4 regions of the Rhizobium sp. PP-CC-3G-465 genome follow, and region 4 is predicted to be linked to each of the others. Evidence: predicted binding sites of a transcription regulator. Region 4 holds the regulator's gene; each other region holds the start of a gene.

Region 1 (7,758 bases), 1.6 Mb from region 4:
AAATCGGGCCGGCAATCGGGGTAGATGAAGTGATCGCCGCCATGAACGGCGACGGCGACCGCATCCAGTTTCTGCGCGGCCGCAAGCCCGAAGGCGATCGTGAGCATGATGGCATTGCGGTTCGGCACCACCGTCGCCTTCATCGTCTCCTGCGCATAATGCCCGTCCGGCACCGCGATATCGTCCGTCAGCGCCGAACCGGTCAGATGCGCGCCGATCGGCCCGATGTCGATGAGATGATGGGGCACGCCTAGCCTTCCGGCCGCCTCGGCCGCGAAGTCCAGCTCCCGGCGATGGCGCTGGCCATAGTCGAAGGACAGGAGGCCGGCGAGATGATGGTCGCGCGCCACGTGATGGGCGAGCGTGACGGAGTCCAGTCCGCCGGAGCAGACGACGAGCGTTTTCATGGAGAGCGTTCCCTTGTTTTGACCGGGTGGGGCTGCGACCGGCATTGGACGTGGCGCAACCGCGCCGTCCTCGACAAGCGTACACTGCCGCATTTTTCCGCGGGGATAAAGTTCGCACGGCCTACCTTTTTCGCAGGCTTGCGCTTTTTTCAGGATGGCATTCCGGTCGACGAAACGATCCCGCTGCCATCGCCGTTCTCCTCACGCGGCACTGGTCATGCGGTCTCCGGCGATACGGTAGGAGATGGCTTCGGCGATGTGGATGCGGCCGACCGTCGGGCGGGCGTCGAGGTCGGCCAGCGTCCGGGCGACCTTGAGGACGCGGTGGTAGGCGCGTGCGGAAAACGTCATCCGTTCGGCCGCCTCGCGCAGGAGCTGGAGGCCGCCGGCATCGGGTTCGGCCAGCGTCTCGATCATCGATGTGGTGCAGCGCGCGTTCGAGGTAATCTTCGGCATGCCGAAGGCGATGAAGCGGTCGATCTGGAGCGCCCTTGCATTCGCCACGCGGGCCGCGACGACCGCGCTGGTTTCGGCGGTCGCCGGGCGGATGAGGTCGGCCGCAGACACTGCGGGAACATGGATGCGGATGTCGATCCGGTCCATCAGCGGGCCGGAGATGCGCGCCTGATAGTCGCCGGCGCAGCGCGGGCCCCGTGCGCAGCTATGCCCCGGCTCGCCCGCCATGCCGCAGCGGCACGGGTTCATGGCCGCGACCAGCTGGATGGCGGCGGGATAGCTGACGCGGTGATTGGCGCGCGCGATGATGCATTCGCCGGTTTCGAGCGGCTGACGCAGCGCGTCCAGCGCCTGCGGCGTGAACTCCGGGAACTCGTCGAGGAACAGCACGCCGTTATGGGCGAGCGAGGCCTCGCCCGGCCGGGCGCGAAGGCCACCGCCGACGAGGGCCGCCATGGTGGCGGAGTGATGCGGCGTGCGGAAGGGCCGGCGATCCGAGAGCTTGCCGCCCGGCAATTGTCCCGCGATCGAGTGGATCATCGAGACCTCCAAGAGCTCGCCCGGCGACAGCGGCGGCAGAATGGAGGGAAGGCGCGCGGCGAGCATCGATTTGCCAGAGCCGGGCGGGCCGACCATCAACAGATTGTGGTTTCCGGCCGCCGCCACTTCCAGCGCGCGCTTGGCGCTTTCCTGCCCCTTGATATCGGCGAGATCGGCCAAGTTGGCGGCCGTCGCACGGATGGCCGGCTCCGGCCGGGTGAGCACCTGCGTGCCGCGAAAATGGTTGGCGAGCGCGATGAGGCTGCGGGGTGCGAGAATGTCGATCTCGGCACCGGCCCAGGCGGCCTCCGGCCCGCTGTCGGCCGGGCAGATGAGGCCCTTGCCGATGGCGTTCGCGCCTATGGCGGCGGGCAGCGCGCCGGCAACGGCGGCGATCGTGCCGTCGAGGTTCAGTTCGCCGATGACGACGTAGTCTGCCAGCGCATCCGACGGAATGGCGCCGAGCGCCGCCATCAGCCCGAGCGCGATCGCAAGGTCGAAATGGCTGCCTTCCTTCGGCAGGTCGGCGGGCGCGAGATTGATCGTCACGCGTTTGGGCGGCAGGGACAGGCCGGAGGCGTGGAGGGCGGCGTGCACCCGTTCCCGGCTTTCGGCCACCGCCTTGTCCGGCAGGCCGACGATCTGCACACCGACCTTGCCGGGCGCGACCATGACCTGCACATCGACCGGAACGCCCTCGATGCCCTGGAACGCCACCGTGCTGACCCGTGCCACCATATTCCCGCCACTCCAACCGATACGCTTATGAGACTTTCCTCACATTACACGGCAGCTGGAATAAAACAAGAACATTGGCGGAACGATTACAATCGACCATGTCGGCAGGGTTGCAAACATCACAACCCGGCCGGTTTTTCAAGCGCGCTTGCGCTCGATCGCATCCCAAAGCAGGCTGGCGATATCGGCGCCGCCGAAGTTCCTGACCTCGCGGATGCCGGTCGGAGAGGTCACGTTGATCTCGGTCATGACGTCGCCGATGACGTCGATGCCCACGAGGAGAAAGCCGCGTTCGCGCAGAGCCGGGCCGATGCGGGCGCAGATCTCCCTCTCGCGTGCCGTCAGTTCGGTCGGCTCGGGCTTGCCGCCCGCATGCATGTTGGAACGGGCATCGTGCTCGGCCGGCACGCGGTTGATGGCACCGACAGGCTCGCCATCGACGAGGATGATGCGCTTGTCGCCCTTGCGCACGGCCGGCAGGTATTCCTGCGCGATGAAGGGCTCGCGGAACATCTGCCCGAACATTTCCAGCAGCGAGGACATGTTGCGGTCGTCGCGGGTGGAGTGGAACACACCGGCGCCGCCATTGCCGTAGAGCGGCTTCAGGATGATATCGCCCATTTCCTCGCGGAATTTGGCGATTTCGGCCGGGTCGCGGGTGATCAGCGTCTTCGGCATCAGGTCCGGAAATTCGGTAACGAAGATTTTTTCCGGCGAATTGCGCACCCAGGCGGGGTCGTTCACCACCAGCGTCTTCGGGTGGATGCGCTCCAGCAGATGCGTCGAGGTGATATAGGCCATGTCGAAGGGCGGATCCTGGCGCAGGAGCACCACGTCCATGGTGGAGAGATCCAGCCGCTCGGGTTCACCGAGCGTGAAATGATCGCCCTTCACGTCGCGCAGGGTCATGGCTTGCGCCGTGGCGTAAACCTGCCCGTCGCGCAGCGACAGCCGGTCCGGCGTATAGTGAAACAGCCTGTAGCCGCGGTTCTGCGCCTCGAGACTCATCGCAAAGGTCGAATCGCCCGCGATATTGATGGTGGAGACGTGGTCCATCTGAACCGCGACATTCCGGAGTGCCGTCCTGGTGGCTGCCATTGTCTTCCCTCGGTCAACGACCCGCCTTCATCGCAGGCGGGCCTCATCACGTAGGACGGGAAGAGCCCGAACGCAACGGCGGAACGCCGCGCAAACGGGCGAAAGTCACCGGGTCCCTCAGGCGGCGAGCGCCGCCTTGGGGGCTTCGCCGCGCAGCAGGTCGCGCAGGCGATAGGCCAGGACGACGGGTTCTGGGAATTTCTTGCGGCAGAAGGCGATCTTGCGGACATAGGTCTCGATGCGCCAGTTGGCCCAGGTGCCGCCGTTGAAGAAGCCGATGTCACCGGCGCGCAGCACCGTCTCGGTGCCGTCCTCGGCCGTCACATGCACCTCGCCTTCGAGGATGACGACCGTCTCGTCCCAGCCGAAATACCAGTTGAACTCGCCGGCCGTGCAGTCCCACATGGCGGTGACGGCGGCATCGTCGTGGCTGCGCGAATGCTCGGCGAGACGGGCGACCGGCGCACCTGCGACGATCCAGTCCGGATTGATCGGGGCCGGCAGCATGGGCAGGTCCATCGCGGGCGACGCGATCATCGCGTGCCTGCGGGCCGCCTGTTTCCCCTCCTGCTTCGATATGCCGAGCCTCGGCGCGAGCGGTGTCACCCGCACCGCAACCGCCATCAATTCCGCAAAAAGCATCTTCAGCGCCATGTCATCCCCTCGGGCATCGATCCTGTCCTGAAAGGGACATTAGCCAAGAGGCACAAAGACAGCATTGAAGGGATTGCTCGCATTTGAGCGATTGCAGACATTGCCACCATCCAACGACGCAACCGTCGTCAATTTGCCGCATGTCGATGGCCTAAAGATGCGGCATCATCCATTGATGATGCGGCATCATCACGAGGACCCTCCATGCATCACCGCGCCTTCGCCTCCCTCGCCCTTTCCGCCGCCTTGCTCACCGGAACCTTCGCCGTTCCACACGCAGCATTCGCGCAGGACGCGCCCTATGTCGACGATCGTTCGGATGGCGCAAAGCTCGTCCAGTCGCTCTACAATGCGATCGAGCGCAAGGAATATGCGCGCGCCTATGCCTATTTCGGCGACAAGCCGCCGGCCGGCGACTATGCGAGCTTCGTGCTGGGCTACAAAAACACGGTCGATGTCGAGGTAAAGACCGGCGTCGTGACGCAGGAGGGTGCAGCCGGCAGCCTCTACGCGCCGGTGCCCGTTGCCGTCCGCTCGGTGGACAAGGATGGGAAGGAGCGCGTCTTTGCCGGATGCTACGTGACGCGCATCGTCAACGCCGCCATTCAGGAGCCGCCGTTCACGCCGCTGCATATCGAGAGCGCGGAACTCGGCGAGGTGAAGACACCCTTTGCCGAGGCGGTCCCGAAGGTCTGCCATTCACCGTCGTAAGAGCAAATCCAGCAAAAGTGCGAAGCGGTTTTGCGTCCGGAGTTGCGTGAAAAGAGACCAGACCTTCCCGGATCAGGGGCCCGCGCGTCGGCGCTCCAGAAACTGACGGCGCTCGAACAGCACGACCACCACGAGCGCCATCAGGAAGGGGATGACGAGGTAGAACAGCCGGAAGATGACGAGGGCGGCCAGCACCGAGGCCGCATCGATTTCCGGCAAAGCCGCGATGAAGATCAGCTCGAGCACGCCGATGCCGCCCGGCGCGTGTGACAGGAGGGCGGCCGAGAACGAGGCGAGGAACACCCCGAGCACGACCATGTAGCCCGGATTTCCCGCCTCCGGCAGCGCGAAATAGATGATGGCGGCAGCCCCGATCAGCTCCACCGGGGCGATCAGCAATTGCCGTACCGCCAGCGTCGGCCGCGGATATTCCAGATGTAACCACCGCGTGTGGATGGGCCTGAAGCGGATGAGACTTCCCAGAAGATAAAGGCCGATCAGCACGAGGATGGCGATCGCCGTGGAAATCGAGGCTCCGAGCGGAATGACGGCGGAGAAGCGATCGACGATCTCCGGCTCGATCAGAAGCACGATCGCCGACAGCGTCAGCGTGCCCAGCACGAAGGTCAGCGAGCAGAAGGCGACGAGAACGCCGGTTTCGCTGACGCTCAACCCCCTCGACCCGTAGGCCCGGTAGCGCACGACGGCGCCCGAGAACACGGAGGCGCCGATGGTGTGCGACAGCGCATAGGCGGTGAACGAGCAGACGGTGATGAAGGTCAGCGACAGCCGCCGGCCGAGATGTTCGAGCGCCAGATGGTCGTAGGCCGCAAGCGCCGCATAGGCCACCAATGTGGCGCCGGCCGCCAGCAGCCAGCTCTTCAGCGGCACGGCCTCGAAGCTTGCCAGGAACTCGTCGAGCGAAAGCCCGCGCAGCTCGTGATAAAGCCCGTAAAGCGAAAACAGGATGGCCGCCAGCCCGACGGCCGGCCAGATCAGAGCGCGGATCGTCTTCATGCAGGTCTTTTTCGGTCCGGCGGAGGCAGTCTCGACGTCATACGGGTCATGAGACCATCGCCACCCGGCCGGGTCAAGGGCGTCCCGGCCGGCGGCGCCTTCACAATATCTTGAGATTTCAACGTGTCAGCGCCGCGTTTAGCGAGCGGCCGCCAGCGCGTCGAGGATGCGCACCCAGGAGCGGATGCCCTTGTGGAAGGACTGGAGGTCGTATTTCTCGTTGGGCGAGTGGATGCGGTCGTCGGACAGGCCGAAGCCGACCAGCAGCGATTCCATGCCGAGCATCTTCTGGAAATCGCCGACGATCGGAATAGAGCCGCCCATGCCGATGATGACGGCCGCCTTCGGCCATTCGTCCGACAGAGCCGATTTCGCCGTGTTGAGCAGCGACGAATCATACGGCAGCTGGATGGCCGGCGAGCCGCCATGCTCGTGGAACTCTACCGAGCAATCGGCCGGGATGTGCGCGCGGACGTAATCGCGGAAGGCCGTGCGGATGGCATCGGGGTCCTGCTGGCCGACGAGACGGAAGGAGATCTTTGCCGACGCCTTGGAGGCGATCACGGTCTTGAAACCCTCGCCCGTGTAGCCGCCGGTGATGCCGTTGACCTCCGCCGTCGGGCGGGCCCAGATGAGTTCGAGGACCGAGCGGCCCTCTTCGCCCGAGGGGACGGCAAGGCCGATCTCGCCCAGCATCTTCTCCGCCGTCTGGCCGAGTGTTTCCCATGCGGCCTTGATCTGCGTCGGCGTCTCCTCGACGCCGTCATAGAAGCCGTTAAGCGTCACGCGGCCGGTCTCGTCGTGAAGACCGGCGAGGATGCGCGACAGGATGTGGATCGGGTTGGCGGCAGCGCCGCCGAACATGCCGGAATGCAGGTCGCGATCGGCGGCGGTCACCACGACCTCCTCGCCCACGAGGCCGCGCAGGCCGGCGGAGATGGCGGGCGTCTCGCTGTCCCACATGCCGGTGTCGCAGACCAGCGCATAGTCGGCCTTGAGCTCCTTGGCATTGGCGGTCAGGAAGGGTTTCAGCGACGGCGAGCCGGACTCTTCCTCGCCCTCGAACAGCACGGTGACGCGGCACGGCAGGCTGCCATGGGTTTCCTTATAGGCGCGGCAGGCCTCGACGAAGGTCATCAGCTGCCCCTTGTCGTCGGACGTGCCGCGGCCGGTGATGACCTTGCGGCCAGGCGACAGCTCGCGCACGGACGGCGTAAAGGGGTCCGTCTCCCAGAGCGACAGCGGATCGACCGGCTGGACGTCGTAATGGCCGTAGAACAGCACGTGCGGCGCGTCGGTGGTGGCACCCTCATGATGCGCGACGACCATGGGATGACCGGGCGTATCGCGCACGGAGGCCGTGAAGCCGAGGCCCTGAAGGTCCGCCACCAGCCATTCCGCAGCCTTGCGGCAGGCGTCCTTATAGGCCGGATCGGTGGAGATGGAGGGGATGCGCACGAGGTCGAAGAGCCGTTCGAGGCTGGCGTCGAGATTGGTGTCCGCCTTGGCGAGAACGCCGGTGATATCGGTCATGGCAATGCTCCTTGATGTCGGCGCGACCCTACTCAAAAATTCCGGCTTGGGAAGACCCGGACATCATCTCGGGCATTCTGGCGGGCTTTCCGGCGCAGGCTCCGCATCCGGCCCCGGTCGCACCGAGGCGTCGGCTGGAGGCTGCGAAGCCATGGGCGCGGCATTGGCGATGGCCATGCGCATATATTCGAGCATCAGCTCGCGCTCGAAGCGGCGGAAGCCGGCAAACAGCGCGTCGTCAGCCGCCCGGGCAGCGAGCATGGCGTCACTCTTCAGAGCACGGCCGCGATCGGTGAGGAAGACCTGCTGGGCCCTTCGATCCGTCGGGTGGGGGCGGCGCGTGATCAGCGCATCCCGCTCCATGCGCGCCAATGTGTTGGCAATCGTCGCCTGCTCGGCATCCAGCCGGTCGAGCAACTGGCGCTGCGTCAGCCCGTCCTCGTTCCACAATTCGGCCAGCACCGGAAACTGCCCCGGCGCAAAGCCGAGCTTCCGGCCCCTCTCCTGCAGCTGGCGGGAGAAGCCTCGAGCCAGCAGGCTGGCGAGATAGGTGGCGGACTCCATGCGGTCGTAGGCCATAGCAATGGGTACGCCCGGGACAGGG
Region 2 (7,758 bases), on a different contig from region 4:
GTTATAGCTGATGCCCGCCGAGGCCGTGAGACCGGTGGCGGCGAAGATCCGGGCGCGGATCTCGGCGGCGATCTCGGTTGCGATCTCCATGCCTTTCAGGTTTTCCGTTACATCGAGATAGGCCTCGTCCAGCGATAGAGGCTCGATCAGAGGCGTGTATTCCGCAAAGATCTCCCGGATCTGCTGCGACACGGCGCGGTAGACCTCGAAACGCGGTTTGACGAAGATCAAGTCCGGGCATTTGCGCTTGGCGGTGACGGACGCCATGGCGGAATGCACGCCGAACACTCGGGCTTCGTAGCTCGCTGCCGCCACCACGCCCCGTGCAGCCGATCCGCCGACGGCAAGGGGCTTGCCGCGAAGCTCCGGGTTGTCCCGCTGCTCGACCGAGGCATAGAAGGCGTCCATATCGACATGGATGATTTTGCGCACCGGGGCATCCCGTGGCTCCACGCTTTCCCCCGGTACAGCATCGGGAACGGGTGCGGCCAGCGCTTCTGCCAGATCCTGAGCCTCGCGGGCCGCCGCTCTTGCTGCCGTTTCCGGCCTATCGGAAGCGCCCGTCTGCACGGCCTAGCTCCACATGCCGCGCATGCGGGCGGCGACGTCGATGCGGATTTCCCGCGCGCTGCGTTCCGAGGCGGAGGCTGATACCAGCGGCCAGGTCGCGCTCTCGAAGAACTGGAGCAGCGTCGCTGGAATGAAGCGGGTTCGCGCGGCATAGACATGCCGATCGCCCTGCGGGTTCTGCCCGTGGGTGAAAAAGCGCTGCGGCGTGATCAGCGCCAGACTGTCTTTCGCGCGCGTCATGCCGACATAGAGAAGGCGGCGCTCCTCCTCGATTTCCTGCGTCGTCCCGGTTCCCAAATCGGACGGGATGCAGCCATCGACCACGTTCAGCATGAAGACGGACCGCCATTCCTGCCCCTTGGCGGAGTGGATGGTCGAGAGGATGAGATAATCCTCGTCCAACAGCGGCACGCCGGCCTGGTCGCTTGTGGCATCCGGAGGATCGAGCGTCAGTTCGGTCAGGAAGCGCTCACGCGAGGCATAGCCGGTGGCGATCTGCTCCAGTTGCAGGAGGTCCGCCTTGCGCGTTTCGGCGTCCTCGTGGATGCGGTCGAGATGCGGCTCGTACCACATCCGTGCGAGACCGATCTCCGCCGGCCAGCCCGGGCCGGACTTTCGCAGGCTTTCTAGCATGGTGACGAAGCGGCTCCAGTCGTCACCGGCACGGGGCGGAGCGGGGATTTCGGCCAGGGCTGCGAGCGGCTCGGGATCGGCCGCGATCGCATCGAGGATCTTGCCCACCGTCTGCGGGCCGACGCCCGGCAGCATCTGCAGCAGCCGGAAGCCCGCCACCCGGTCGCGCGGGTTCTGCGCGAACCGCAGCACGGCCAGCATGTCCTTCACATGCGCGCTATCGAGAAATTTCAAACCGCCGAACTTCACGAAGGGAATATTGCGCCGCGTCAGTTCGACTTCAAGCGGCCCGCTGTGGTTCGACGAGCGGAACAGCACGGCCTGCTGCTTCAGCGTCATGCCGGTTTCGCGGTTCGCCAAAACCTGTTCGACGATGAAGGCGGCCTGATCCGTCTCATCTTTCACCGTCACCAGCTTCGGCCGCTCGGCCGACTGGCGCTCCGTCCAGAGATTCTTGGTGAACCGTTCCCGCGCGAGATCGATGACGCCATTGGCGGCGGCGAGAATGGTCTGGGTCGAACGATAATTGCGGTCGAGCGTGATCACATCCGCCGCCGGGCTGAAGGAGGCGGGGAAATCGAGGATGTTGCGAACGGTGGCGGCGCGAAAGGCGTAGATGGATTGTGCGTCGTCGCCGACCACGGTCAGGCCGCGACCGCCGGGCTTCAGCGCCATCAGCACCGAGGCCTGCAGCCGGTTCGTATCCTGATACTCGTCCACCATCACATGGTCGAAACGATCCCCGATATCCTGCGCAAGGCCGGGATCGGACACCATCTGCGCCCAGTAGAGCAGGAGATCGTCGTAATCGAGCACGTTCTGGGCCTGCTTGGCGGCGACATAGGCAGCAAACAGTGTCTTCAGCTGCGCTTCCCACCCGGCGACCCAGGAAAAATGCAGGCGCAGCACGTCGGTCAGCGGTGTCTGCGAATTCACCACCCGGGAATAGATGGACAGGCAGGTGCCCTTGGTGGGAAACCGGCTTTCCATCTTGGAGAAGCCGAGTTCGTGACGCACGAGGTTCATCAGGTCGGCACTATCTTCACGGTCGTGGATGGTGAAATCGATATCGAGGCCGATCTGCTCGGCGTACATCCGCAGCAGGCGCGCGCCGATGCCATGAAACGTGCCGGACCAGGAAAGGGCGTCGGTCAGAACGCCCGCGTTAGCGCCGAGCACCTTCCGGCAGATCCGCTCGACCCGCCGCGCCATCTCGGACGCGGCGCGGCGCGAAAAGGTCAGCAGAAGGATACGCCGGGGATCGGCACCGTGAACGATGAGATGGGCGACGCGGTGCGCGAGCGTATTGGTCTTGCCCGATCCGGCGCCCGCGATGATCAGCAGCGGACCTGCGACCGTGTCGGATGTTGTCCCGTTGGAGACGATGCCGTGCTCGACGGCTTGGCGCTGCCGCTCGTTCAACGTCTCCAGATAGGCTACTGCCGCCATGCCGTCTTCCCCGTCCTGCCTGCATGTTCCGGAACAAGACGCAGAATCGTCGCGCCGAGGACTTGGGAACAAATAACGAACATATCAGCCAGGGAAAAGCTTGAACAGGGCTGTCGCGAGCCAAACGGGATCGCAGCGCGTTAACGGGTGGTCGATGACCGCTATCATGCCTTTGGTGCTGGCCGGAATCTTCCTGGAGCGTTACATCGTCAAAGGCCTCACGGCGGGAGCCGTGACGTGGGCATTCAGAGATCGCGGCGGGAGCCGCGACGAAGACGTAATGGGAGGTTTTCTTGCTGAAGAATATTCATCCGGCGCTCGGCGCCGACGTGCTGCATGCACTCCGCTCCATGGGGCATGGCGATACGCTCGTCATATCGGACACCAATTTTCCGACCGATAGCGTCGGGCGACAGACGGTCATCGGGCGGCCGCTGACGATGGCCAATCTGAGCGCACCCCAGGCGATCGCCGCGATCCTCTCGGTGCTGCCGCTGGATACGCCGCTGCAGAATTCGGCGGGCCGCATGGAAGTGATGGGCGCACCGGACGAGGTGCCGGATGTGCAGCGCGAGGTTCAGGCGGAGATCGACCGTGCCGAGGGCAAGCCTTGCCCCATGTACGGGATCGAGCGCTTCGCCTTCTACGATCTGGCGAAGAAGGCCTATTGCGTCATCTCGACGGGGGAAACGCGGTTCTACGGCTGCTTCCTGTTCACCAAGGGCGTCATTCCCCCGGCCGGCGCGTAAATCCCTCTCCTTTCTGATCGCGATGACGCCAGCAGGCAGGCAACAGCATGGCCGCCCGGGTATTGCCGAGCCCGTCCTCGGCAATACCCGGAAGCTCGACGCGATTGCGGCGGCGGCTATCGGTGGGCCTCGCTGATGGGTTACACAACAGTCAGCCTACGGCGGGCATCCATGGGGCATGAGATGTCCATGAGCAAAAAAGCATAAAGCTTCCGACTGCAGCGTCTTGACAAACCATCACAGCCATCCTCAATTGGCAGGATGTCAGACCAATTCTCTTTAAACGAGTCCTTGTCGTGAGTGCGTCGCCCCGTGCACCGACGCGCATCGAGCCGTTGCCGCCGATGAACCGGGCGCAGCAAGTCGAGACGGCGCTGGCGCAGTATGTGGAGCATGCCGGCCTCAAGGCTGGGGACAGATTGCCGGCCGAGCGCGAATTGATGCTGGCGCTCAGCGTCGGCCGATCGACCATCCGTGAGGCGATCGGCAAGTTTCAGGCTCTGGGAGTGGTCGAAAGCCGCAAGGGTAGCGGCAATTACCTGCTGAAGCCGATTTCCGCCGGCACGGTCCATATGCCGCTCTCGTTCGAATCCGTCGGCCTTCGCGACGCCCTGTTGATGACGCTCGAGGTTCGCCGCGGTATCGAGGTCGAGGCCTCCATGGCCGCCGCCCGCCGCCGGACGGAAACGGACCTCAAGACCATCGAAGCCCGCCTCGATGAAATGGAGACCGTGCATCTTGCCGAGGGCACATCAGGCAAGGCCGATCTCGCGTTCCACCTCTCGATCTACGACGCCACCCACAACCCGCTGTTTCGGCAACTGCTGGAGCAGATGCGTGGCGGTTTCGAGCGCTTCTGGTCGAAGCCCTTCGATCGGCCGGATTTTGCGGCGCGCTCCTTTCCCTTCCACCGGACGCTCTTCGATGCGATCGCCGCAGGCAACGCTGAAGCTGCGCGAACGGAAACGCTGAAGATCCTCGCCATCGTCGAGGAAGATATCAAGGACATGTCGAAATGACCCCAGGCCACGATCTCTTCGATCCCGCCTCGCTGATCGTCGCCCATGACGAGACCCATGCCTTCGAGGCCGTCGTGCCGCCGATCGTGCAGACCTCGCTCTTCACCTTTTCGAGCTATGACGAGATGGTCGCGACCTATCGCGGCGAACGCAACCGGCCGGTCTATACGCGCGGCCTGAACCCGACCGTCCGTCTGTTCGAGGAAATGCTGGCAAAGCTCGAAGGCGCGGAGGATGCGCTCGCCTTTGCGAGCGGCATGGCGGCGATTTCCTCGACGGTCCTGTCCTTTGTCGAGCCCGGCGATCGGATCGTCGCTGTCCGCCATCTCTATCCCGACGCTTTTCGTCTGTTCGGCACCTTCTTCAAGCGCATGAACATCGCGGTCACCTATGTCGACGGTCGCGACGAGGCGGCGGTCGAAGCGGCCATGCCGGGCGCCAAGCTCTTCTACATGGAAAGCCCGACGAGCTGGGTGATGGAGGCGCATGATGTCGGCGCGCTCGGCGCCATCGCGCGCCGTCACGGCGCGATTTCGGTCATCGACAATTCCTGGGCAAGCCCGATCTTCCAGCAGCCATTGTCGCTCGGCTGCGATCTCGTGCTGCATTCCGCCTCCAAATATCTTGGCGGCCATAGCGATGTCGTCGCCGGCGTCGTGGCTGGCCCGAAGGCGCTGATCGACCGCATCCGGGGCGAGGCCTATCCCTATCTCGGCGGCAAGCTCTCGCCGTTCGACGCCTGGCTCATTGTGCGGGGCCTGCGCACCCTGCCGATCCGCATGAAGCAGCATCAGGCGTCCGCGCTGGAGATCGCGACGCGTCTTCAGGCGATGGATGTGGTGGAGACCGTGTGCCATCCAGGGCTTGCCAACCGCCTGCCGCCAGGGCTGAACGGCACGTCCGGCCTCTTCTCTTTCATCTTCCGCGAGGGTGTCGATGTCAGGGCCTTTGCCGATCGGCTTCGGCTCTTCAAGCTCGGCGTATCCTGGGGCGGGCATGAAAGCCTGATCGTTCCCGGCGAGGTCGTTCTGGAGCAGAAGGCGCAGCCGAACTCCGCACACACCTTCGGCATCAGCGCTCGCTCCGTCCGCCTGCACGTGGGGCTGGAGGGAACCGAAGCGCTCTGGGCCGATCTGGAGCCCGCCATCCACGCCGCGACATCCGCCGCCGCGTCCTAAAACTGACATTCAAATCAAAAAAAGGGAGAACAGCATGAAACGTCTGATCGCAGCCACACTCTTCACCGCCCTGATGGCTGGAACGGCTTTTGCCGATACCACCCTGAAGCTCGTCGAAGTCATCACCAGCCCGGAGCGTACCGAGACGCTGAAAAGCATCGTCTCCAAATTCGAAAGCGCCAATCCGGGCACGAAGGTCGAGATCGTTTCTCTGCCCTGGAGCGATGCCTTCCAGAAGTTCGCGACCATGGTCTCGGCCGGCGATGTGCCGGACGTCATCGAAATGCCGGACACCTGGCTCTCGCTCTACGCCAATAACGGCATGCTGGAGAGCCTGGAGCCCTATCTGAAAGAGTGGGAATACACCAAGGACCTCAGCGCCCGCACGCTGGAGCTCGGCCGCGACGTCAAGGACACGGCCTATATGCTGCCCTACGGTTTCTATCTCCGGGCGATGTTCTACAACAAGAAGCTGCTCGAACAGGCCGGCGTCACCGAACCGCCGAAGACGCTGGAAGCGTTCGCCGAGGCCTCCAAGAAGGTTTCCGCCATCCCCGGCAAGTATGGCTACTGCCTGCGCGGCGGCCCGGGAGGTTTGAATGGCTGGGTCATGTTCGGCGCCAGCATGGCCGGGTCCAACAGCTTCTTCAACGAAGACGGCACCTCGACCTTCGACAGCCCCGGTTGGATCAAGGGCCTGACCTATGTGGTCGATCTCTACAAGAATGGCTATGCTCCGAAGGACAGCGTCAACTGGGGCTTCAACGAGATCGTCGCCGGCTTCTACTCCGGCACCTGCGCCTTCCTCGATCAGGACCCGGACGCCCTGATCGCGATTGCGCAGCGTATGAAGGCCGAGGACTTCGGCGTCATGACCATGCCGAAGGGCCCGGACGGCAAGACCTTCCCGACCATCGGCTTTGCCGGCTGGTCGATGATGGCCTCGTCTGCCAACAAGGATCTCTCCTGGAAGCTCATCTCCACGCTCGAAGGGCCGGAAGGCAATATCGAGTGGAACAAGAAGACCGGCGCCCTGCCGGCTCTGACGACCGCCGAGAAGGACCCGTTCTATCAGAGCGAACAGTTCAAGGGCTGGTTTGCGGAGCTTGCCGACACGAACGCCGTGCCGACGACCATGCCGACCTATCTTGAGGAATTCGCTTTCTTCAAGGACTCGCTGGTCATCAAGACCTCGCAGGAAGCGCTGCTCGGCGACATCACGCCGGAAGAGCTTGGCAAGCAGTGGGCGGACTACATGACGAAGGCGCAGAAGAAGTTCCTCGCGTCGAAATAATCCCTCGTCGAGAGCCCGGCGCGCGGTCCTTCCGCTGCGCGCCGGGCTTCGCCTTCACGCTACAGTCTTTCAGGCTCAATCTGAGCCAGCCAGACTCTCGCTTTTATTGTTTTCGTTTGTCTTTTCAGGATAACCGGCTTCCACTTATCCCTGACAAACATGAGCGCCGGACCTTCAGGTGACGACTCCATGACCCTTTCCACGACCGGCAGCCGCCCGCGCCCGCGCAAGCCTTTCGCACGCCGGCTTGCCGATGCCGCCGAGCCATGGCTCTACACGGCACCCGTGCTCGTGCTTATCATCGCCGTCATGCTGGTGCCGCTTATACTCGGCCTGTCCTACGCGTTCCGCGATATCCAGCTGCTCAATCCGTTCTCCGGGGGATTCGTCGGGCTCGATCATTTTCGCGAGCTTTCGCAGGATACGGCCTTCTATCGCGCACTGCGCAATACGCTCTGGTGGACCGGAGCCTCCGTCTTTCTCCAGTTCTTCTTTGGCCTCATTCTGGCGCTTCTCCTCGACAAGCCGTTTGCCGGACGCGGCCTCGCACAGGCGCTGGTCTTTCTGCCCTGGGCCGTGCCCACTTTCCTTGCTGGGCTCAACTGGGCGTGGATGTTCAATCCGGTCATCGGCCCGCTGCCGCACTGGATGGTCTCGCTCGGCATCATGTCGGCGCCGAACAACATCCTTGCCGATCCGCATCTCGCCATGTGGGGGCCGATCATTGCCAATGTCTGGTGGGGCATTCCGTTCTTCGCGATCACCTTGCTCGCCGCCCTTCAAGCCATCCCGCGCGATCTCTATGAAGCCGCCGCGATCGACGGCGCCAATCCGTTGCAGCGCTTCACCTCGATCACGCTGCCCTT
Region 3 (7,758 bases), 260 kb from region 4:
CACGGTCATGCAGGGGGTCCTCCTGCTGCTCGCCGCCATGATGATCCTGCCCTGCATGGATGCCATCGCCAAATATATGGCTGTCGAACTCGGCATGTCGCCGGCGCAGGTGACGTTCTACCGCTTCTTCTTCCAGCTCGTCGCGACGCTGCCCATGCTGCTGCGGCTCGGCGGCCCAAAGGCCCTCGTGCCGCAGAGGCCGTGGTACAACATGCTGCGCGGCATTCTGCTCGCGGCGGCATCGCTGTTCTTCTTCGTTTCGGTCAAATACATGCCGCTTGCCGACGTCTTCGCGATCTATTTCGTCGAGCCGTTCATCCTCACCTGCCTGTCGGCGCTCATCCTCGGTGAGAAGGTCGGCTGGCGGCGGTGGGTGGCGATCGGGATCGGCTTCTTCGGTGCGATGATCGTCATCCAGCCGAGCTTTCAGGTGTTCGGCCTCACCGCGCTGATGCCCGTGGCCTGCGCCTTTCTCTTCGCCTGCTATCTCCTGATGAACCGCGCCTCCGGCGCTGCCGACAGCCCGCTCGCCATGCAGACCTTCGCCGGTGTCGGCGGCACATTGTTCATGATAGCGACGATTGGCATCGGCCATGGCATGGGCGCTGCGGATTTCGTGCCGTCGCTGCCGCATACGCCGCTCGGCTGGGTGCTCGTCATCGCGCTCGGCACGATCTCCGGCTACGGGCACCTCATGGTGGTCAAGGCGTTCCAGGCCGCGCCCGCCTCGGTGCTGGCGCCGCTGCATTATTTCGAGATCATCGCGGCAACCGCGCTCGGCTATCTCGTCTTCGGTGAGTTCCCGACGGCTTCCAAATGGCTCGGCGTCGCCATCATCGTCGGGTCCGGCCTGTTCATGATCTGGCGGGAGCGTCGCCAGCCGGCGCACTGACGGTCGTGTCTGTCACCGTCGGCCCGAAGACGGCCTCGAACGCATCCCGAAGCCGCATATCGGCATCCTCCATCATCACCGGCAGGCCAAGATCGACAAGGCTGGTGACGCCATGCCCGCGAATGCCGCAAGGCACGATGCCGCCGAAATGGTCGAGGTCGGGATCCACATTCAGCGACAGCCCGTGAAAGCTCACCCAGCGGCGCAGCCGGATGCCGATCGCGGCGATCTTGTCTTCCGCCGGCGTGCCATCGGGCAGAGGCGCCTTTTCCGGCCGGCGCACCCAGACGCCGACGCGATCCTCGCGCCGCTCGCCGGTGACGTTCATGCTGGAGAGCGTGCGGATGACGAGATCCTCGAGCGCCGCCACGAAGGCACGAACGTCCTGCCGCCGGCGCTTGAGGTCGAGCATGACATAGACCACGCGCTGCCCCGGCCCATGATAGGTATATTCGCCGCCGCGCCCTGTCGCATAAACGGGGAAGCGGTCGGGCATCACGAGATCGACCGCATCGGCACTCGTGCCGGCGGTATAGAGCGGCGGATGCTCGACCAGCCAGACGAGTTCGTCGGCTTCACCGGCGGCAATGGCCGCCACCTCGCGCTCCATGGTCTCCACGGCGGCCTCATAGGGCACAAGGCCCTCCGCGATCCGCCACCGAACCGGAGGACAGTCGTCCCCGGCAAAAAAACGACTGTCGAGAGCGTCGCGCTGCATGGTCTGTCCTGAATATGCTGCGGTCGGCGCGAAGCGATCTCATGCCGTGCAGGCTCATTGGAGTAAAAATCAGCGACGGCTCTTGCGAAAAGCGATCCGGCTAACCGATCAGCCCTGTAGATGGGGCGTGTTCACCAAGGGTTAAAGGCGGATTTCCGGGCTCTGTCCACAGACCTCGGAAATAGTTTTCACCACCGCCAACTTTTCCGCATTACGCCCTTGTGCCCCCCAAATCCTTTTGCTAAACGCACCCCTGCCGGAGCAATTCGGCTCTACCACGATGCGGTCGTGGCGGAATTGGTAGACGCGCAGCGTTGAGGTCGCTGTGGGGCAACCCGTGGAAGTTCGAGTCTTCTCGACCGCACCAAAAGAAACCGGCTTATGCCGGTTTTTTTGTGCCTTGTCATTCGGCCGGTCGCTGGGAGTCCGATTTCCAGACCCTGTACGGCGACACAAACTCTCTCTTTAGATTCGCTGCATTGAGAGCCAGCATTCATCGCTCCCTTCGCAGGTATGGAAATCGTTCGGACTTACTAAAAGTGGCGGTAATATTGCGTTAAATACTATGTAGTGATGCGCGGCCGAACCGCATCTTGCCGGCGCGATCCACCGCGATCATGTCCCCGTCGCAGATCCCCTCACGCGTGAGGCTGTGGCCGGAGACGCGCCACCAGAAGGTGGAGGGCTCGTGCCGCACGATCCACGCAATCGGATCGACCACGTCCTCCAGATCATCGGCGGGCGGCGAGGGAAAGCCGGCCGGCACCCTGAGGCTGGAAACCTTGACGACAGAGCGCACGTAATCGAGCGCAATCGGCGACAGCGTCGGGTGCTGGAGCATGACGAATGAGATCCGATGTTTGTGTGTCCGGAAGCGTTGATGGGCGCTTTCGTTCTGCAAATGTTCTCATTGGGCGGAGGAGTCAAGGGGGAGATCACTCCAAGGAACACGCAGCACGCCCGGCAATGCGTGCGACATCGATTCGGCGATCACCGGGATATAGAAAAACAATAGTCAATGCTCCTTCTAGAATAGTTCAGACATCAAGTTAAATAGTTTCTCAAGTATCTGGCGTAAACGGCTGGCTGCCTCCGGAGAAGTCAGAATATTAGTGCTGACGCCATAGCCTATTGACGTGATCGCGCTGCCGACGAAGCCTGCCAATGCTAGGAGACCTTTCGTCGTTTTCTTTCGCTTCACCTCGCCTGATTTGGCTGAGACGACTTGGATTGCTCTCGCCTCGTTTAGTTCAACTGCCAAGTATTCGCCTGTTCTGACAGCAGGTTCTGTTAACACGTTCTCGGCGTCACTACTTCTAAAGGCTTTCGATGCTACATCCGCAATTTCTTGAATTGCCGCTTCGGACATCTTGTCAGGGTCAGGCAGCGGTGCCGGTAGGGGAGCTTGTGCGTCGAGAGGCGCTGGTTGGGCCGGCTGAAGTCGAGGCCTGAGTGCCTCATGGTTTGTGCACAGCTTGTGCAATCCGTTATGGGTACTGCCAGGCCAGCTTACGTCTTCATCCATATCGAGGTATGAGCGAATGTCATCTATGCTATCTGACAAGATATACCAAGAAGCAGGTCTTGCAGAAACCTGGTCGATGAAATGTGATAGATCAAATCTGATCGCGGCACCTAGGTTGTTCGGAAGCGAATGAAAAGCATCCAACAACTTCTTCGCGAGTGTCTCTTGTGCTTCAAGTCGTCTATTCAAGTCAAATTCATCAGGGAATGGTGGTGACGCGCTAGGAGGGCTGTCTTTCGCAGTGATCATGCCGTCTTCAACAACTGCAGCCATCGGAGTGGCTGCAATGATGCGGCGTTTAACTTCGTCATTATCGGGAGGAGAGAGTTTGTCTTTTAATGATTGAAGGAGTTTTATAAGTTCAGGGTCGCTGCGAAGCCCGTTCCATTTACGCAAGTCAGCGTATTGAGTCTCCATGAATCCATAAGGCAGCTTGGAATTGTCTAGACGAACGTGGATTAGTTTTTTCTCTGCTTGCGCACGAGAGGCTTCTTCAGTGACTGCAGCCGATTGTACACTGAAAACTGTCCATAATGTTAAAACAACTTTAGTCTCAGTGATTTTGTTGTCAATTGCCTCCCGCCAGTTGTCTCCAATCGCAATGTCCTGATCCCACCACGCCGAAATGCCCTCATCCAGCAAAATTGCTTTAATGAGTTTTGCAGTTTCTAGATCTTGGTGGGCGTAAGAAATAAAGACACTATGCTGCATATTTGGTGCAGCCTGCTCCATAGCAGGGTTTTTCTCATCTTCTGCAAAGCTCTCGGATGGTTCCTTTACGATTGCCCAGTGGCTCGGATACTCAAGGCCGTTTGGTAAAACAATCCCGGTGTCTCCAATCATCTCGTTAATTTGTCGTTGATTCAGACCGTCAGCAAAAGCAGTAACGTCATGGTACCTTTCGGAAGAGATCTTTGCACCAGCTAATCGTGCTTTTGATAAATTCGCACCAACTAAGTATACATTCGATAGATCTACGCCTCGAAGGTCAGACTTTCTTAGGTCGCACTGGTCAAGCGATGCGTGGTGTAGATTTGTTCCCTTCATATCTGAGTTTGCCATGGTTGCGGTCGAAGCTTTTGCAAAACTCATATCAGCGTCAGTAAGCTTGGTACCAACCATTTGAGCGCCCATGAGGATTGAGTGTGTTAAATCCGCTCCTTCGAGATTGGCGCCGGTTAGAAGCGCTCCCCGAAGGTTCATGTACGCTAAATCAAGACCGCGAAGATCCGCGTTCTTGAGGCTCGGCACAAAGTACCGTTCCTCCCGCCGAGCATTCCATGCTTCGCTCCCCTGTTTCACCCACCTCATGTGTGTAGCGTTAGCCATCAGTTCCATCCCGAGTTCATTAGCGAAACTGAGAATGCGGATCGCCGATAGACTAACTGATAGCCTCTTCGCTGGATTCAACCAAGCGTAGCCTATTAACTACCAAACGTTTTATTCTAGAATCAGGAAGTTCTGTAGAGCTGCCTGTGTTTGCGAGACAAAATGCACTACATCTGATCCCCAGCGGGACTATAAGTATGTGCTTTAATTGCTGTAAATTCGATCCAAGGATCTTCTCGAGCGCACCAAAAGAAACCGGCTTACGCCGGTTTTTTTGTGCCTTGTCCATTGGGTTAGACCCAATGATGCCATTGGCTGGCACCTTCATCATCCGGTCTTCAGCGCCTTCTCATAGCGCTTCACCAGCCGCTCCCGCTTCAGCCGCGACAGGCGCTGCAGCCAGAAGATGCCGTTGATCTGGTCGATTTCGTGCTGCAGGCAGACGGAGAGCAGGCCTTGCGCTTCCTCCTCGCGCCAGATGCCGTCGAGCATCTGGTATCGGACGGTCACGGTTGCGGGCCGCTCCACCTCATCGGTGAAGCCCGGCATGGAGACGCTGCCTTCCATGTGGCGCGTCGTTTCCGTGGAGGCGCTGGCGATCTCCGGATTGATGAAGATCCGTGGACCCGTCTTCTCGTCTGTCTCGATGACCGTGACCGCCTTGAGGAGGCCGATATGCGGGCCGGTGATGCCGATACCAGGCGCCGCGCGCATGGTGTCGAGCAGATCGGCGGCGAGCGCGGCGAGGTCACTGTCGAATGTGGTGACAGGCTCTGCCGGCGTCTTCAGTCGGGTGTCGGGGTAGGGGATGATCGGTCTGATTGTCATGCGAAGGCTCCGGAGTCGTGAGGATAGGGCACGTGTGCCGGCTTCCTCTCGCCCCTATATCACCGGGGTACCCGGTGCGTATCGGTATCCTCGCCCTGTGACGACGCGAAGGCGAATTCGGAGGTGATTTGTGAGGTCTTGCAACAGGTTGAACAAATCTGCCCGATATGGCGCGCATGCGCGTCATCTTCGGTAGACCCACGCCTTTCCATGGTCTAGCAGGGAGTGCGGCCGGCCCTGGTTTCCGGTCTGTAACCATCGACACACTGGCAGAGCCTTCCCTCAAGCCCCGGGCATCGCTCCGGCGCCCGGAACGGCTGAACGATCGCGAGGCGGGCAGATGAGCAACACCGGCGACGATATGGATACGCGCGTTCTCGATGCGGACGATGCCTATGATGGGGCTGACATCTATGCCGAGGATGGATCGGTTCGCTCCGATTACCTGATGCATGTCGGCGCCGCGATCGCCGACCGCGATGTGCTGTATCTTCGCCAGCACGTGGCGCGTCTGCACGCGTCCGAAATGGGCGACCTTCTCGAAGCCATCAATCCCGAGCAGCGCCGCGCGATGGTCTCGCTGTTGGGCGACGATTTCGATCTCTCGGCCCTGACGGAGGTGGACGAGGCGATCCGTATGGATATCGTCGAGCACCTGCCGAACGAACAGATCGCTGCGGCGCTCGGCGAGATGGATTCGGACGATGCCGTCTACATTCTCGAGGATATGGACCAGGAGGATCAGGAAGCGATCCTCGCGAAGCTGCCCTTTACGGAACGCGTGCGCCTGCGCCGCTCGCTCGATTATCCCGAATCGACCGCCGGTCGGCGCATGCAGACGGAGTTCGTCGCGGTGCCGCCGTTCTGGACGGTCGGGCAGACGATCGACTACATGCGCGAGGACACGGAGCTTCCCGAAAGCTTCACCCAGATCTTCGTGATCGACCCGACTTTCCGCCTGCTCGGCACCATCGACCTCGACCGCATCCTGCGCACCAAGCGCTCGGTGAAGATCGAATCGATTATGCGCGAAACCAACCATCCGGTGCCGGCCGAAATGGACCAGGAAGAGGCGGCGCAGGTTTTCGAGCAATACAACCTGCTTTCGGCCGCCGTCGTGGACGAGAATCAGCGCCTCGTCGGCGTGCTGACCATCGACGACGTCGTCGACGTCATCCAGGAGGAGGCCGAGGAGGACATCATGCGCCTCGGCGGCGTCGGCGACGAAGAACTGTCCGACACGGTCCTGGATACGTCGCGCTCCCGCGTCGTCTGGCTGATGGTCAACCTGTTCACGGCCATGCTGGCCGCCTCCGTCATCGGTCTCTTCGACAAGGCGATCGAGCACATCGTCGCGCTCGCCGTTCTCATGCCCATCGTCGCCGGCATGGGTGGCAATGCGGGTTCGCAGACGATGACGGTGACGGTGCGCGCGCTTGCGACACGCGATCTCGACATCCACAACGCCTTCCGCGTCATCCGGCGCGAGGCAGGCGTCGGCCTCATCAACGGCGCTCTGTTCGGCCTGCTCATCGGTCTTGCTGCCGGCACGTGGTTCCAGAGTGCAGATATCGGCGGTATCATCGCGACCGCCATGCTGATCAACATGATCGCCGCGGCGCTGGCCGGGATCTTCATTCCCCTGCTGCTCGACAAGTTCGGCGCGGACCCTGCCGTGTCCTCGGCCGTCTTCGTGACGACCGTGACGGACGTCACCGGCTTCTTCGCGTTCCTTGGTCTCGCCTCATGGTGGTTCGGCATTCACTGAAGGAACGCGCGCCGGCTCTTCCCGAACCGATCTGGCGCCGTCATCGCAGATACACGTCGATCTGTTCGTGCGCATTGACTTTTACGTAAATGTCGCTCAGGATTTCCGTCTGGCAGATGAGGCATGGTTTGGACAAGTATTATACCATCACAGAACTGACACGGGAATTCGGTGTCTCGACGCGCACGCTTCGTTTTTATGAGGACGAAGGGCTGATCCATCCCGAGCGGCGCGGTCGCACGCGCTTCTTCCGCTCGACGGACAGGCATCTGATCAAGGAGATCCTGCGCGGACGGCGGATCGGCTTCAGCATTGCGGAGATCCGGGAAATCATACAGATCTACAAGGAGCCGCCGGGCGAGGCCGGGCAACTCCGCCTGATGATGAAGCGGCTCGAGGACAAGCGCACGGAACTCATACAGAAGCGCCGCGACATCGAGGAAACGCTCGAGGAAATGAGCAATGTCGAGGAAGCCTGCCTGACACGGCTGGCAGAAATTGGCGTCGGCACCTGATCCCGCCCAATATCGTTACATGATTTTCGCCGCGACAGACGTCTGTCGCGGCGTTTTCTTTTGCGGTGTTACTCCTGCGCCTTCATCGTGCATTGCGCCGCAATGTCGGCGACCCGCGCATCCGTGCGCCCATCGATCAGACCCCGGTCCAGTGGGTCGAGCAGGTTCTGCTCCACCAGCCTG
Region 4 (7,758 bases):
GTCGTCATCGACGGTCTGTTCGGTGCCGGGCTTTCGCGCGCGGTTTCCAGCGATGTAGCGGCCCTGATGAGGACGGTCACGGATCTGGCTCTGCCTGTCATCGCGATCGATCTGCCGTCGGGGGTCGACGGCAGATCCGGGCAGGTGCTTGGGGAAAGTTTTCAGGCGGCGCAGACGGTGACGTTCATGACGCGCAAGCCTGGGCATCTCCTGCTGCCGGGTCGGACCTTGTGCGGGGTGCTGCAGGTCATCAACATCGGTATTCCCGCCCGCATCGTGACGTCACACCGGGCATCTCTCGTCGAGAACACGGCCGCGCTCTGGCACAAGGCCGTTCAGGTGCTCGATCCTGCCGCCCATAAATACCGCCGTGGGCATCTCATCGTCTTTTCCGGCGCAGCGCCGAGCAGTGGCGCAGCCCGCATGAGTGCGACCGCCGGGCTTTCCGCCGGTGCCGGCCTGGTCACCATGGTGGCGCCGACGGAGGCCTTGCCAACCCTTGCCGCGCATCTGACAGCAATCATGCTGAGGCCGGTCGATACCGATGAGATGCTGTCCGACCTCGTCAAGGACACACGCCTGAACGCCTTCGTGCTCGGCCCCGGATTTGGCGCACCAGACCGTGCCCGGCGTTACGTTGCAGCCTTATCCGATCGCTCGCTGGTCCTCGACGCGGACGGCATCACGGCCTTTCGCGATGATCCGCAATTCCTGTTCGATGCATTCCGCGGCCCGGTTCGCCTCGTCCTGACGCCGCATGATGGAGAATTTTCCCGGCTCTTTCCGGATCTCGCCGCGGACACTGCCCTTTCCAAGATCGACCGCGCGACCATAGCGGCCGAGCGGAGCAATGCGGTCATTATCCTCAAGGGCTCGGACACCGTCATCTCGGAACCGAACGGGCGTGTCGCGATCAACGCCAATGCCCCGCCATGGCTTGCGACGGCCGGCTCCGGCGATGTGCTTGCGGGAATCGTCGGTGCCCATCTCGCGCAGGGCATGCCACCCTTCGAGGCAGCGACGAGCGCCGTCTGGCGCCACGGAGTGGCGGGGAATAAGGCCGGAGAGGGTATGACGGCCGAAAATCTGCTGCGTGCCATCCGGCCGTTGCCGCGAATGCCTTCGAGTCTAGCGCGTCCATGATGATGCGCCGAGGATAGGCGCGCACTTCACACGTGCCTGTATCGTGGGCCCTGCAGACGGCCACATCTCATAAACATTATAACTTTAGCAAATCCGTGACTTCCAAGATCATCTTAACGTAATGGATGATAGTTAGATCAATATCTCCGTGGGTTTACACTCGCTATTCGAACCGCTTTTGAAGCGCTATCGCGCCATTCGGGGCATTGACCTTCCCCTCATGAATGAAAAAGGCGAAGACGTCGCGAGGCTGTTTCGGCAGCAGATCCGCCAGCAAGGGAAGCCCGTCAGCTACGCCTCCGGATCTCCAGGCATCGAGGCGTGTTTCCCAGTCTGCCAGGCGCTTCTCGTCATAACAGGTTTCAACATCATCGCTGCCAGTCTGCAAACGGGCGTAGACGAAGTCGGCCGTCACGTCGGCGATCAGCGGATACTCTGCGTGATCCGCACAGACGATGGCGACGTTATGCCGACGGGCCATCTCGACGAACTCCGAGACCTGGAAGGAGCTGTGGCGAACCTCCACGGCATGGCGCAGCACCAAGCCATCCTGCGTTTCCGGAAGCAGGCTTAGAAACGCCTCGAAATCCACCGCATCGAATTTTTTCGTCGGCATGAACTGCCAGAGGATCGGTCCGAGCTTGGCACCCAACTCCGATAGCCCCTGGCTCAGGAACCGCGTGATCGACTCCCCGGCCTCCGCCAGAACTTTCTTATTCGTGGCATAACGGCTTGCCTTCAGCGTGAAGACGAAATCGTCCGGAACTTCCGATGCCCATTTCGCGAATGTCTCTGGCTTCTGCGAGCCGTAATACGTCCCGTTCACTTCGATAACCTTCAGCACGTTGCCGGCGAACTCGAGTTGCCGCTTCTTCGCAAGGCCCTCTGGGTAGAAGGTTCCCTCCCAAGGGTCGAACGTCCAGCCGCCGATGCCGACGCGAATCGTACCCGCCTTACCCATGCCGCCCGTTCCTTTCACTCGTTCTTTGCAAGCCCGCGTTATTCCGCAGCCACGGCCTTGCGGACCGGGCGGCGCTCAAGCAGTTCCTTCAGGAAGTGGCCGGTGTGCGAGCGTTTTTCCCGAACGATCTGCTCCGGTGTCCCCTCCGCCACGACCTGACCGCCGCCATCCCCGCCTTCCGGACCAAAGTCGAGGATCCAGTCCGCCGTTTTGATGACCTCCAGATTGTGCTCGATCACGACAACGGAATTGCCCTGGTTGACGAGTTCGTGCAGCAATTCCAGCAGTTTCGCCACATCGTGGAAATGCAGGCCGGTGGTCGGCTCATCCAGAATATAGAGCGTCCGTCCGGTCGATCGCTTGGAGAGTTCCTTGGCCAGCTTCACGCGTTGCGCTTCGCCGCCCGACAGGGTGTTCGCCTGCTGCCCGACCTTGATATAGCCAAGCCCAACCTCGTTGAGCGTCACCAGCTTGTCGCGCACGGCGGGGACCGCCGCGAAGAACTCGACGCCTTCCTCGACGGTCATGTCCAGCACGTCGGCGATCGACTTGCCCTTGAAGGTGACGTCGAGGGTTTCGCGATTGTAGCGTTTGCCGTGGCAAACGTCGCAGGTCACATAGACGTCCGGCAGGAAGTGCATCTCGATCTTGATGACGCCATCGCCCTGGCACGCCTCGCAACGCCCGCCCTTCACATTGAAGGAGAATCGCCCTGGCTGATAGCCGCGGGCCTTCGCCTCCGGCAGGCCGGAAAACCAGTCGCGGATGGGGGTGAACGCGCCGGTATAGGTGGCGGGGTTCGAGCGCGGCGTGCGGCCGATCGGCGACTGGTCGATGTCGATGACCTTGTCGATATGCTCGAATCCGTCGATGCGGTCGTGATCGGCCGGGATCTCGCGCGCGCCCATCACGCGACGGGCCGCCGCCTTGTAGAGCGTTTCGATGAGGAAGGTGGACTTGCCGCCGCCGGAGACGCCGGTGACCGCCGTAAAGACGCCAAGCGGAATAGAGGCGGTAACATTCTTCAGGTTGTTGCCGCGCGCGCCGACGACCGTCAGCTCCTTCTTTTTCTTCAGCTTCCGCCGCTCCGCCGGCACCAAAACCGAGAGATCGCCCGAAAGATACTTGCCGGTCAGCGACGTCGGATGATCGATGATCTCCTGCGGTGTGCCGGAGGCCACGACCTGTCCGCCATGGATGCCGGCCGCGGGACCGATATCAACGACATAATCCGCCGTCAGGATCGCGTCCTCGTCATGCTCGACCACGATAACCGTATTGCCGATATCGCGCAGATGCCGCAGCGTATCGAGCAGGCGGGCATTATCGCGCTGATGCAGTCCGATCGACGGTTCGTCCAGCACATAGAGCACGCCTGTCAGGCCGGAGCCGATCTGCGAGGCCAGCCGAATGCGCTGGCTCTCGCCACCCGACAGCGTACCGGAGTTTCGCGAGAGGCTGAGATAATCCAGCCCGACATCGTTCAGGAAGCGCAGCCGATCGCGGATCTCCTTCAGGATACGGACGGCGATCTCATTCTGCTTGTCCGTCAGCCGCGCAGGCAGATCCTCGAACCAGTCGCGCGCGACACGGATCGACATGTTCGTGACCTCGCCGATATGAAGGCGATCGATCTTGACGGCCAACGCTTCTGGCTTCAGCCGGAAGCCCTTGCAGGCGGGGCAGGGGGCCGCCGACATGTAGCGCTCGATCTCCTCACGCGCCCAGGCCGACTCGGTTTCCTTCCAGCGCCGCTCGAGGTTTGGAACGATGCCCTCGAATGTCTTCGTGGTGTTGTAGGAGCGCGCGCCGTCCGCATACTGGAAGACGATCTTGTCGTCCGTGCCGCGTAGGATCGCCTTCTTCGCAGCGTCCGAGAGTTCAGCCCAGGTGTTGCTCAGCTTGAACCCAAAGGTTTTGCCGAGCGCTTCCAGAGTTTGATTGTAATAGGGGGACGACGATTTGGCCCAAGGCGCGATCGCCCCGTTCTTCAGCGTCCGATCATGCTCCGGCACGATCAACGCCTCATCAATCTTCTGCTGGCTGCCGAGACCATCGCAGGTCGGGCAGGCCCCGAAAGGGTTGTTGAACGAAAACAGGCGGGGTTCGATCTCCGAAATCGTAAAGCCGGAGACGGGGCAGGCGAACTTTTCCGAAAACAGCACGCGCTCATGCGTCTCGTTCAGCGACTTGTTGGCCGAACCGCCGGCGGATGTCTCCTTCTCCGGTAGCGGCTTGTCAGCAAATTCCGCAATCGCCAAGCCATCCGCAAGCCGCAGCGAGGTCTCCAGACTGTCCGCAAGCCTTGCCGCGATATCGCCGCGCACGACCAGACGGTCGACGACCACGTCGATGTCATGCTTGTACTTCTTATCGAGCGCGGGAACATCGGCGATCTCGTAAAACTGGCCGTCCACCTTTACGCGCTGAAAGCCCTTCTTCATGAGCTCCGCGAGTTCCTTCTTGTACTCTCCTTTTCGCCCCCGGATCATCGGCGCGAGAATGTACAGGCGAGCACCTTCTTCCATCGCAAGAACCCGATCGACCATTTGGCTGACAGTCTGGCTTTCGATCGGCAGACCTGTCGCTGGCGAATAGGGCACGCCGACGCGCGCGAACAGAAGGCGCATATAGTCGTAGATCTCGGTGACCGTTCCCACGGTCGAGCGCGGATTTTTCGACGTCGTCTTCTGTTCGATGGAAATAGCAGGCGATAGGCCCTCGATCAGATCGACGTCGGGCTTCTGCATCATCTCAAGGAACTGACGCGCATAGGCCGAAAGGCTCTCGACATAGCGCCGCTGCCCTTCGGCATAGATGGTATCAAAGGCCAGCGACGACTTTCCCGACCCGGACAACCCCGTCATCACGATCAGCTTGTTGCGCGGGAGGTCGAGATCGACGCCCTTCAGATTGTGCTCCCGCGCACCGCGGATCGAAATGGTCTTGAATTCGCTCATGGTCGGACGCTCTGCATGGGGACGAAGCCCTTACTTAAGATCATTACTTCATATGTCGAGGCGCGTTTTCGGGAAACCACTATTCCTTCGTCACAGTGATCCGGTCTGCGGCCCGTGACGGCCTCGCTTGACAGGATCATACCCAAGACATAGAACAAATAAAGAACAAATTTGCAAACTGTTGTGGATTGCTGGCGGCCGAGGGCGAAATGCCGCGCTCAACAGCGTAGGCTCGCGGCACGATGCGGATCGTTGAGCCGCTTTCAGGAGACAGGACAAAGAGATGGCTGGTAGCGTAAACAAGGTGATCCTCATCGGCAACGTCGGGGCGGACCCCGAGATTCGGCGGACGCAGGATGGCAAGCCGATCGCAAACCTGCGCATCGCGACCTCCGAAAGCTGGCGCGACCGAAACTCCGGTGAGCGGCGCGAGAAAACAGAGTGGCACACCGTCGTGGTCTTTAACGAAGGCCTGTGCAAGGTCGTAGAGCAATATGTGAAAAAGGGCGCCAAGCTCTATCTCGAGGGCGCGCTGCAGACCCGCAAGTGGCAGGACAAGGACGGAAACGACCGTTACTCCACGGAGGTGGTGCTTCAGGGCTTCAACTCGACGCTGACCATGCTCGACGGTCGCGATGGTGGAGGCAGCGGTGGCGGAAGCCGTGGCAGCTCGGAATATGGTGGCGGAAGCGGTGGGTCGAATTACGGCGACGATTACGATCGCCCGGCCCAGTCCTCGGGCGCCCGATCGGGCGGTAGCACCGGCGGATCAAGCGGCGGCTTCTCTCGTGACCTGGATGACGATATCCCATTTTGATTCGCGCAAACCTGCTGCAGGTTGATACATAAATTCGACGCCTCTTTTGCGCCGTCATGGGTAAGTTCATGGCGGCGTTGCTATTGTGAAGCTGAGAGAGGCTGTGCGTTGACAACAATTCTCGTTTTTAAGGGAATGCGGAAAGCAACGCTTCGGATGGGCGCCCCTTGTTGATCATTCCCGATGTGGTTTAACCAGAATGCCACTTGCAGAACACATGAGGAACATATAACACTGTTCTTGCTTTGTTTCGTGACTCTGGAGTCGATTGATCATGCTGACCCGCAAGCAACAGGAACTGTTGATTTTCATTCATGAGCGCATGAAGGAATCGGGTATTCCCCCCTCATTCGACGAAATGAAGGATGCACTGGAGCTCGCGTCCAAATCCGGCATTCACCGGCTGATCACGGCTCTTGAGGAGCGCGGGTTCATCCGGCGCCTACCCAACCGGGCACGGGCGCTTGAGGTCATCAAGCTGCCGGAGGCGTATCTGGCCGCTGTCCCGCCGAAGCGCGGTTTTTCGCCGAGCGTGATTCAAGGAAGCCGGGGAAGCTCTGCACCTGAAAACGCGCCGAAGACGACGGCTGGGGTGGGCAACGATAATAGCGTGTCGGTTCCGGTGATGGGGCGCATCGCCGCAGGCGTTCCGATTTCCGCCATCCAGAACAATACCCACGATATCTCCGTTCCCGCCTTTATGATCGGCAATGGCGAGCACTACGCCTTGGAAGTCCGGGGCGACTCGATGATCGAAGCCGGTATTCTGGACGGTGATACCGTGATCATCCGCAATGCCAACAGTGCCAGCCCCGGCGAGATCGTCGTGGCTCTCGTGGATGACGAAGAAGCAACCCTCAAGCGCTTCCGCCGCAAGGGTGCCTCCGTTGCCCTCGAAGCAGCCAATCCAGCCTATGAGACAAGAATTTTTGGCCCGGAACGCGTGAAGGTCCAAGGAAAGCTCGTCGGGTTGATTCGCCGTTATCAGTGAAGGGAAGGGCTTTGCTATTGTGAGGTTGATGAGATCTTGTCGTCATCAGGTTCCAGCACATGGAGCCTTTTCAGCATGTTTTTTGAGGTTTACGTTTTAGACGGTCCTAGTTGACTACTGTACCGGCGAGGACAGACGGAAATCGCAACCTTCACGTTCTGCAGAGATGCGATTTTGAGGGTCGAGCCATCCACCTCCTTGTCAGTCCGACCTTGAGTCGTAGCTTGGCTGTTTAACGTCTACGAGATGAGTAGACACTTTTGAGCGCTTGGACGTCAGGTCGCCGGATGCCGCATCCAGTACGGGATGATGAAGGGGTAATTGGTGGCCCCTGAATCTCGTGGCGTGAGATGTAGGTAAGCTTCGTTATCCGTTAAGTTACCAACCGGCCAGAAATTTGCGCCATCTGTCGTTCTATTCGTAAGCTATCAAGCGGAACACGTTCAGTTCTGAGGCCTGCTAGCTTTAACGATACCTACAAGTGAAAGTCTATGGAACCGCATGGGCAGGTCGGCGTTTACCGGGCGAACACAGCGGAGGTGAACATGCCCGGAACATCGAGAAACTTTCGGGCTGTCCTCTTTGGCTGTAATAAAGCTGACTTTGTGGGAAGCACGATGTTGTGAGTATGTACAACCCCGACGAAGTTCAGGATTTGGCAAACGACTGTTTGTAGCCCACACAGAGACCATGGCACTTTCCAGGCAGGGTGAAAAGCCAGTACGTAAAAGCAATCAAATCTCTGTCTAGCCGAATTACAATCGTGTTGGCGATTTTAGTTCATTTTTTTGGTATTGCTCACAGCACCATTTACAAAAAAAACGCGCATTTTTCATGCGCTAAGGAATTCATCATGAGAATGATCTTTGTCGGGATGCTTGCATCC

What was found. Region 4 encodes LexA, which represses DNA repair genes until DNA is damaged. Its sites were predicted from a motif close to TGTTCNNNNTGTGTTCNG; they were not measured.
Region 1: the regulator LexA is predicted to act here: its motif matches at 2,198-2,215, upstream of C8J33_RS11825 (YifB family Mg chelatase-like AAA ATPase).
Region 2: the regulator LexA is predicted to act here: its motif matches at 2,717-2,734, upstream of C8J33_RS17545 (ATP-dependent helicase).
Region 3: the regulator LexA is predicted to act here: its motif matches at 2,502-2,519, upstream of C8J33_RS27310 (LexA family protein).

Annotation. Positions count from the first base shown of each region.
Region 1 covers NZ_SLYH01000001.1:2,482,898-2,490,655, forward strand. The annotation lists gene queC (7-cyano-7-deazaguanine synthase QueC) at 1-407, opposite strand, end outside; gene C8J33_RS11825 (YifB family Mg chelatase-like AAA ATPase) at 609-2,141, opposite strand; gene gshB (glutathione synthase) at 2,280-3,239, opposite strand; gene C8J33_RS11835 (cupin domain-containing protein) at 3,357-3,893, opposite strand; gene C8J33_RS11840 (hypothetical protein) at 4,098-4,604, shown strand; gene C8J33_RS11845 (lysylphosphatidylglycerol synthase domain-containing protein) at 4,677-5,621, opposite strand; gene C8J33_RS11850 (dipeptidase) at 5,760-7,154, opposite strand; partial or broken gene C8J33_RS11855 (MarR family winged helix-turn-helix transcriptional regulator) at 7,311-7,733, opposite strand.
Region 2 covers NZ_SLYH01000004.1:348,248-356,005, forward strand. The annotation lists gene dinB (DNA polymerase IV) at 1-408, opposite strand, end outside; gene C8J33_RS17545 (ATP-dependent helicase) at 574-2,652, opposite strand; gene C8J33_RS17555 (RbsD/FucU family protein) at 2,946-3,401, shown strand; gene C8J33_RS17560 (FadR/GntR family transcriptional regulator) at 3,746-4,420, shown strand; gene C8J33_RS17565 (PLP-dependent transferase) at 4,417-5,598, shown strand; gene C8J33_RS17570 (ABC transporter substrate-binding protein) at 5,633-6,892, shown strand; gene C8J33_RS17575 (carbohydrate ABC transporter permease) at 7,082-7,758, shown strand, end outside.
Region 3 covers NZ_SLYH01000001.1:1,181,984-1,189,741, reverse strand. The annotation lists gene C8J33_RS05520 (DMT family transporter) at 8-892, shown strand; gene lipB (lipoyl(octanoyl) transferase LipB) at 855-1,610, opposite strand; tRNA gene C8J33_RS05510 (tRNA-Leu) at 1,893-1,977, shown strand; gene C8J33_RS27310 (LexA family protein) at 2,167-2,451, opposite strand; gene C8J33_RS05500 (toll/interleukin-1 receptor domain-containing protein) at 2,638-4,464, opposite strand; gene C8J33_RS05495 (peptide deformylase) at 4,792-5,292, opposite strand; gene mgtE (magnesium transporter) at 5,633-7,060, shown strand; gene C8J33_RS05485 (MerR family transcriptional regulator) at 7,189-7,575, shown strand; gene C8J33_RS05480 (DUF1624 domain-containing protein) at 7,644-7,758, opposite strand, start outside.
Region 4 covers NZ_SLYH01000001.1:923,272-931,029, forward strand. The annotation lists gene C8J33_RS04180 (NAD(P)H-hydrate dehydratase) at 1-1,143, shown strand, start outside; gene C8J33_RS04185 (DUF72 domain-containing protein) at 1,307-2,104, opposite strand; gene uvrA (excinuclease ABC subunit UvrA) at 2,143-5,064, opposite strand; gene C8J33_RS04195 (single-stranded DNA-binding protein) at 5,348-5,881, shown strand; gene lexA (transcriptional repressor LexA) at 6,156-6,872, shown strand.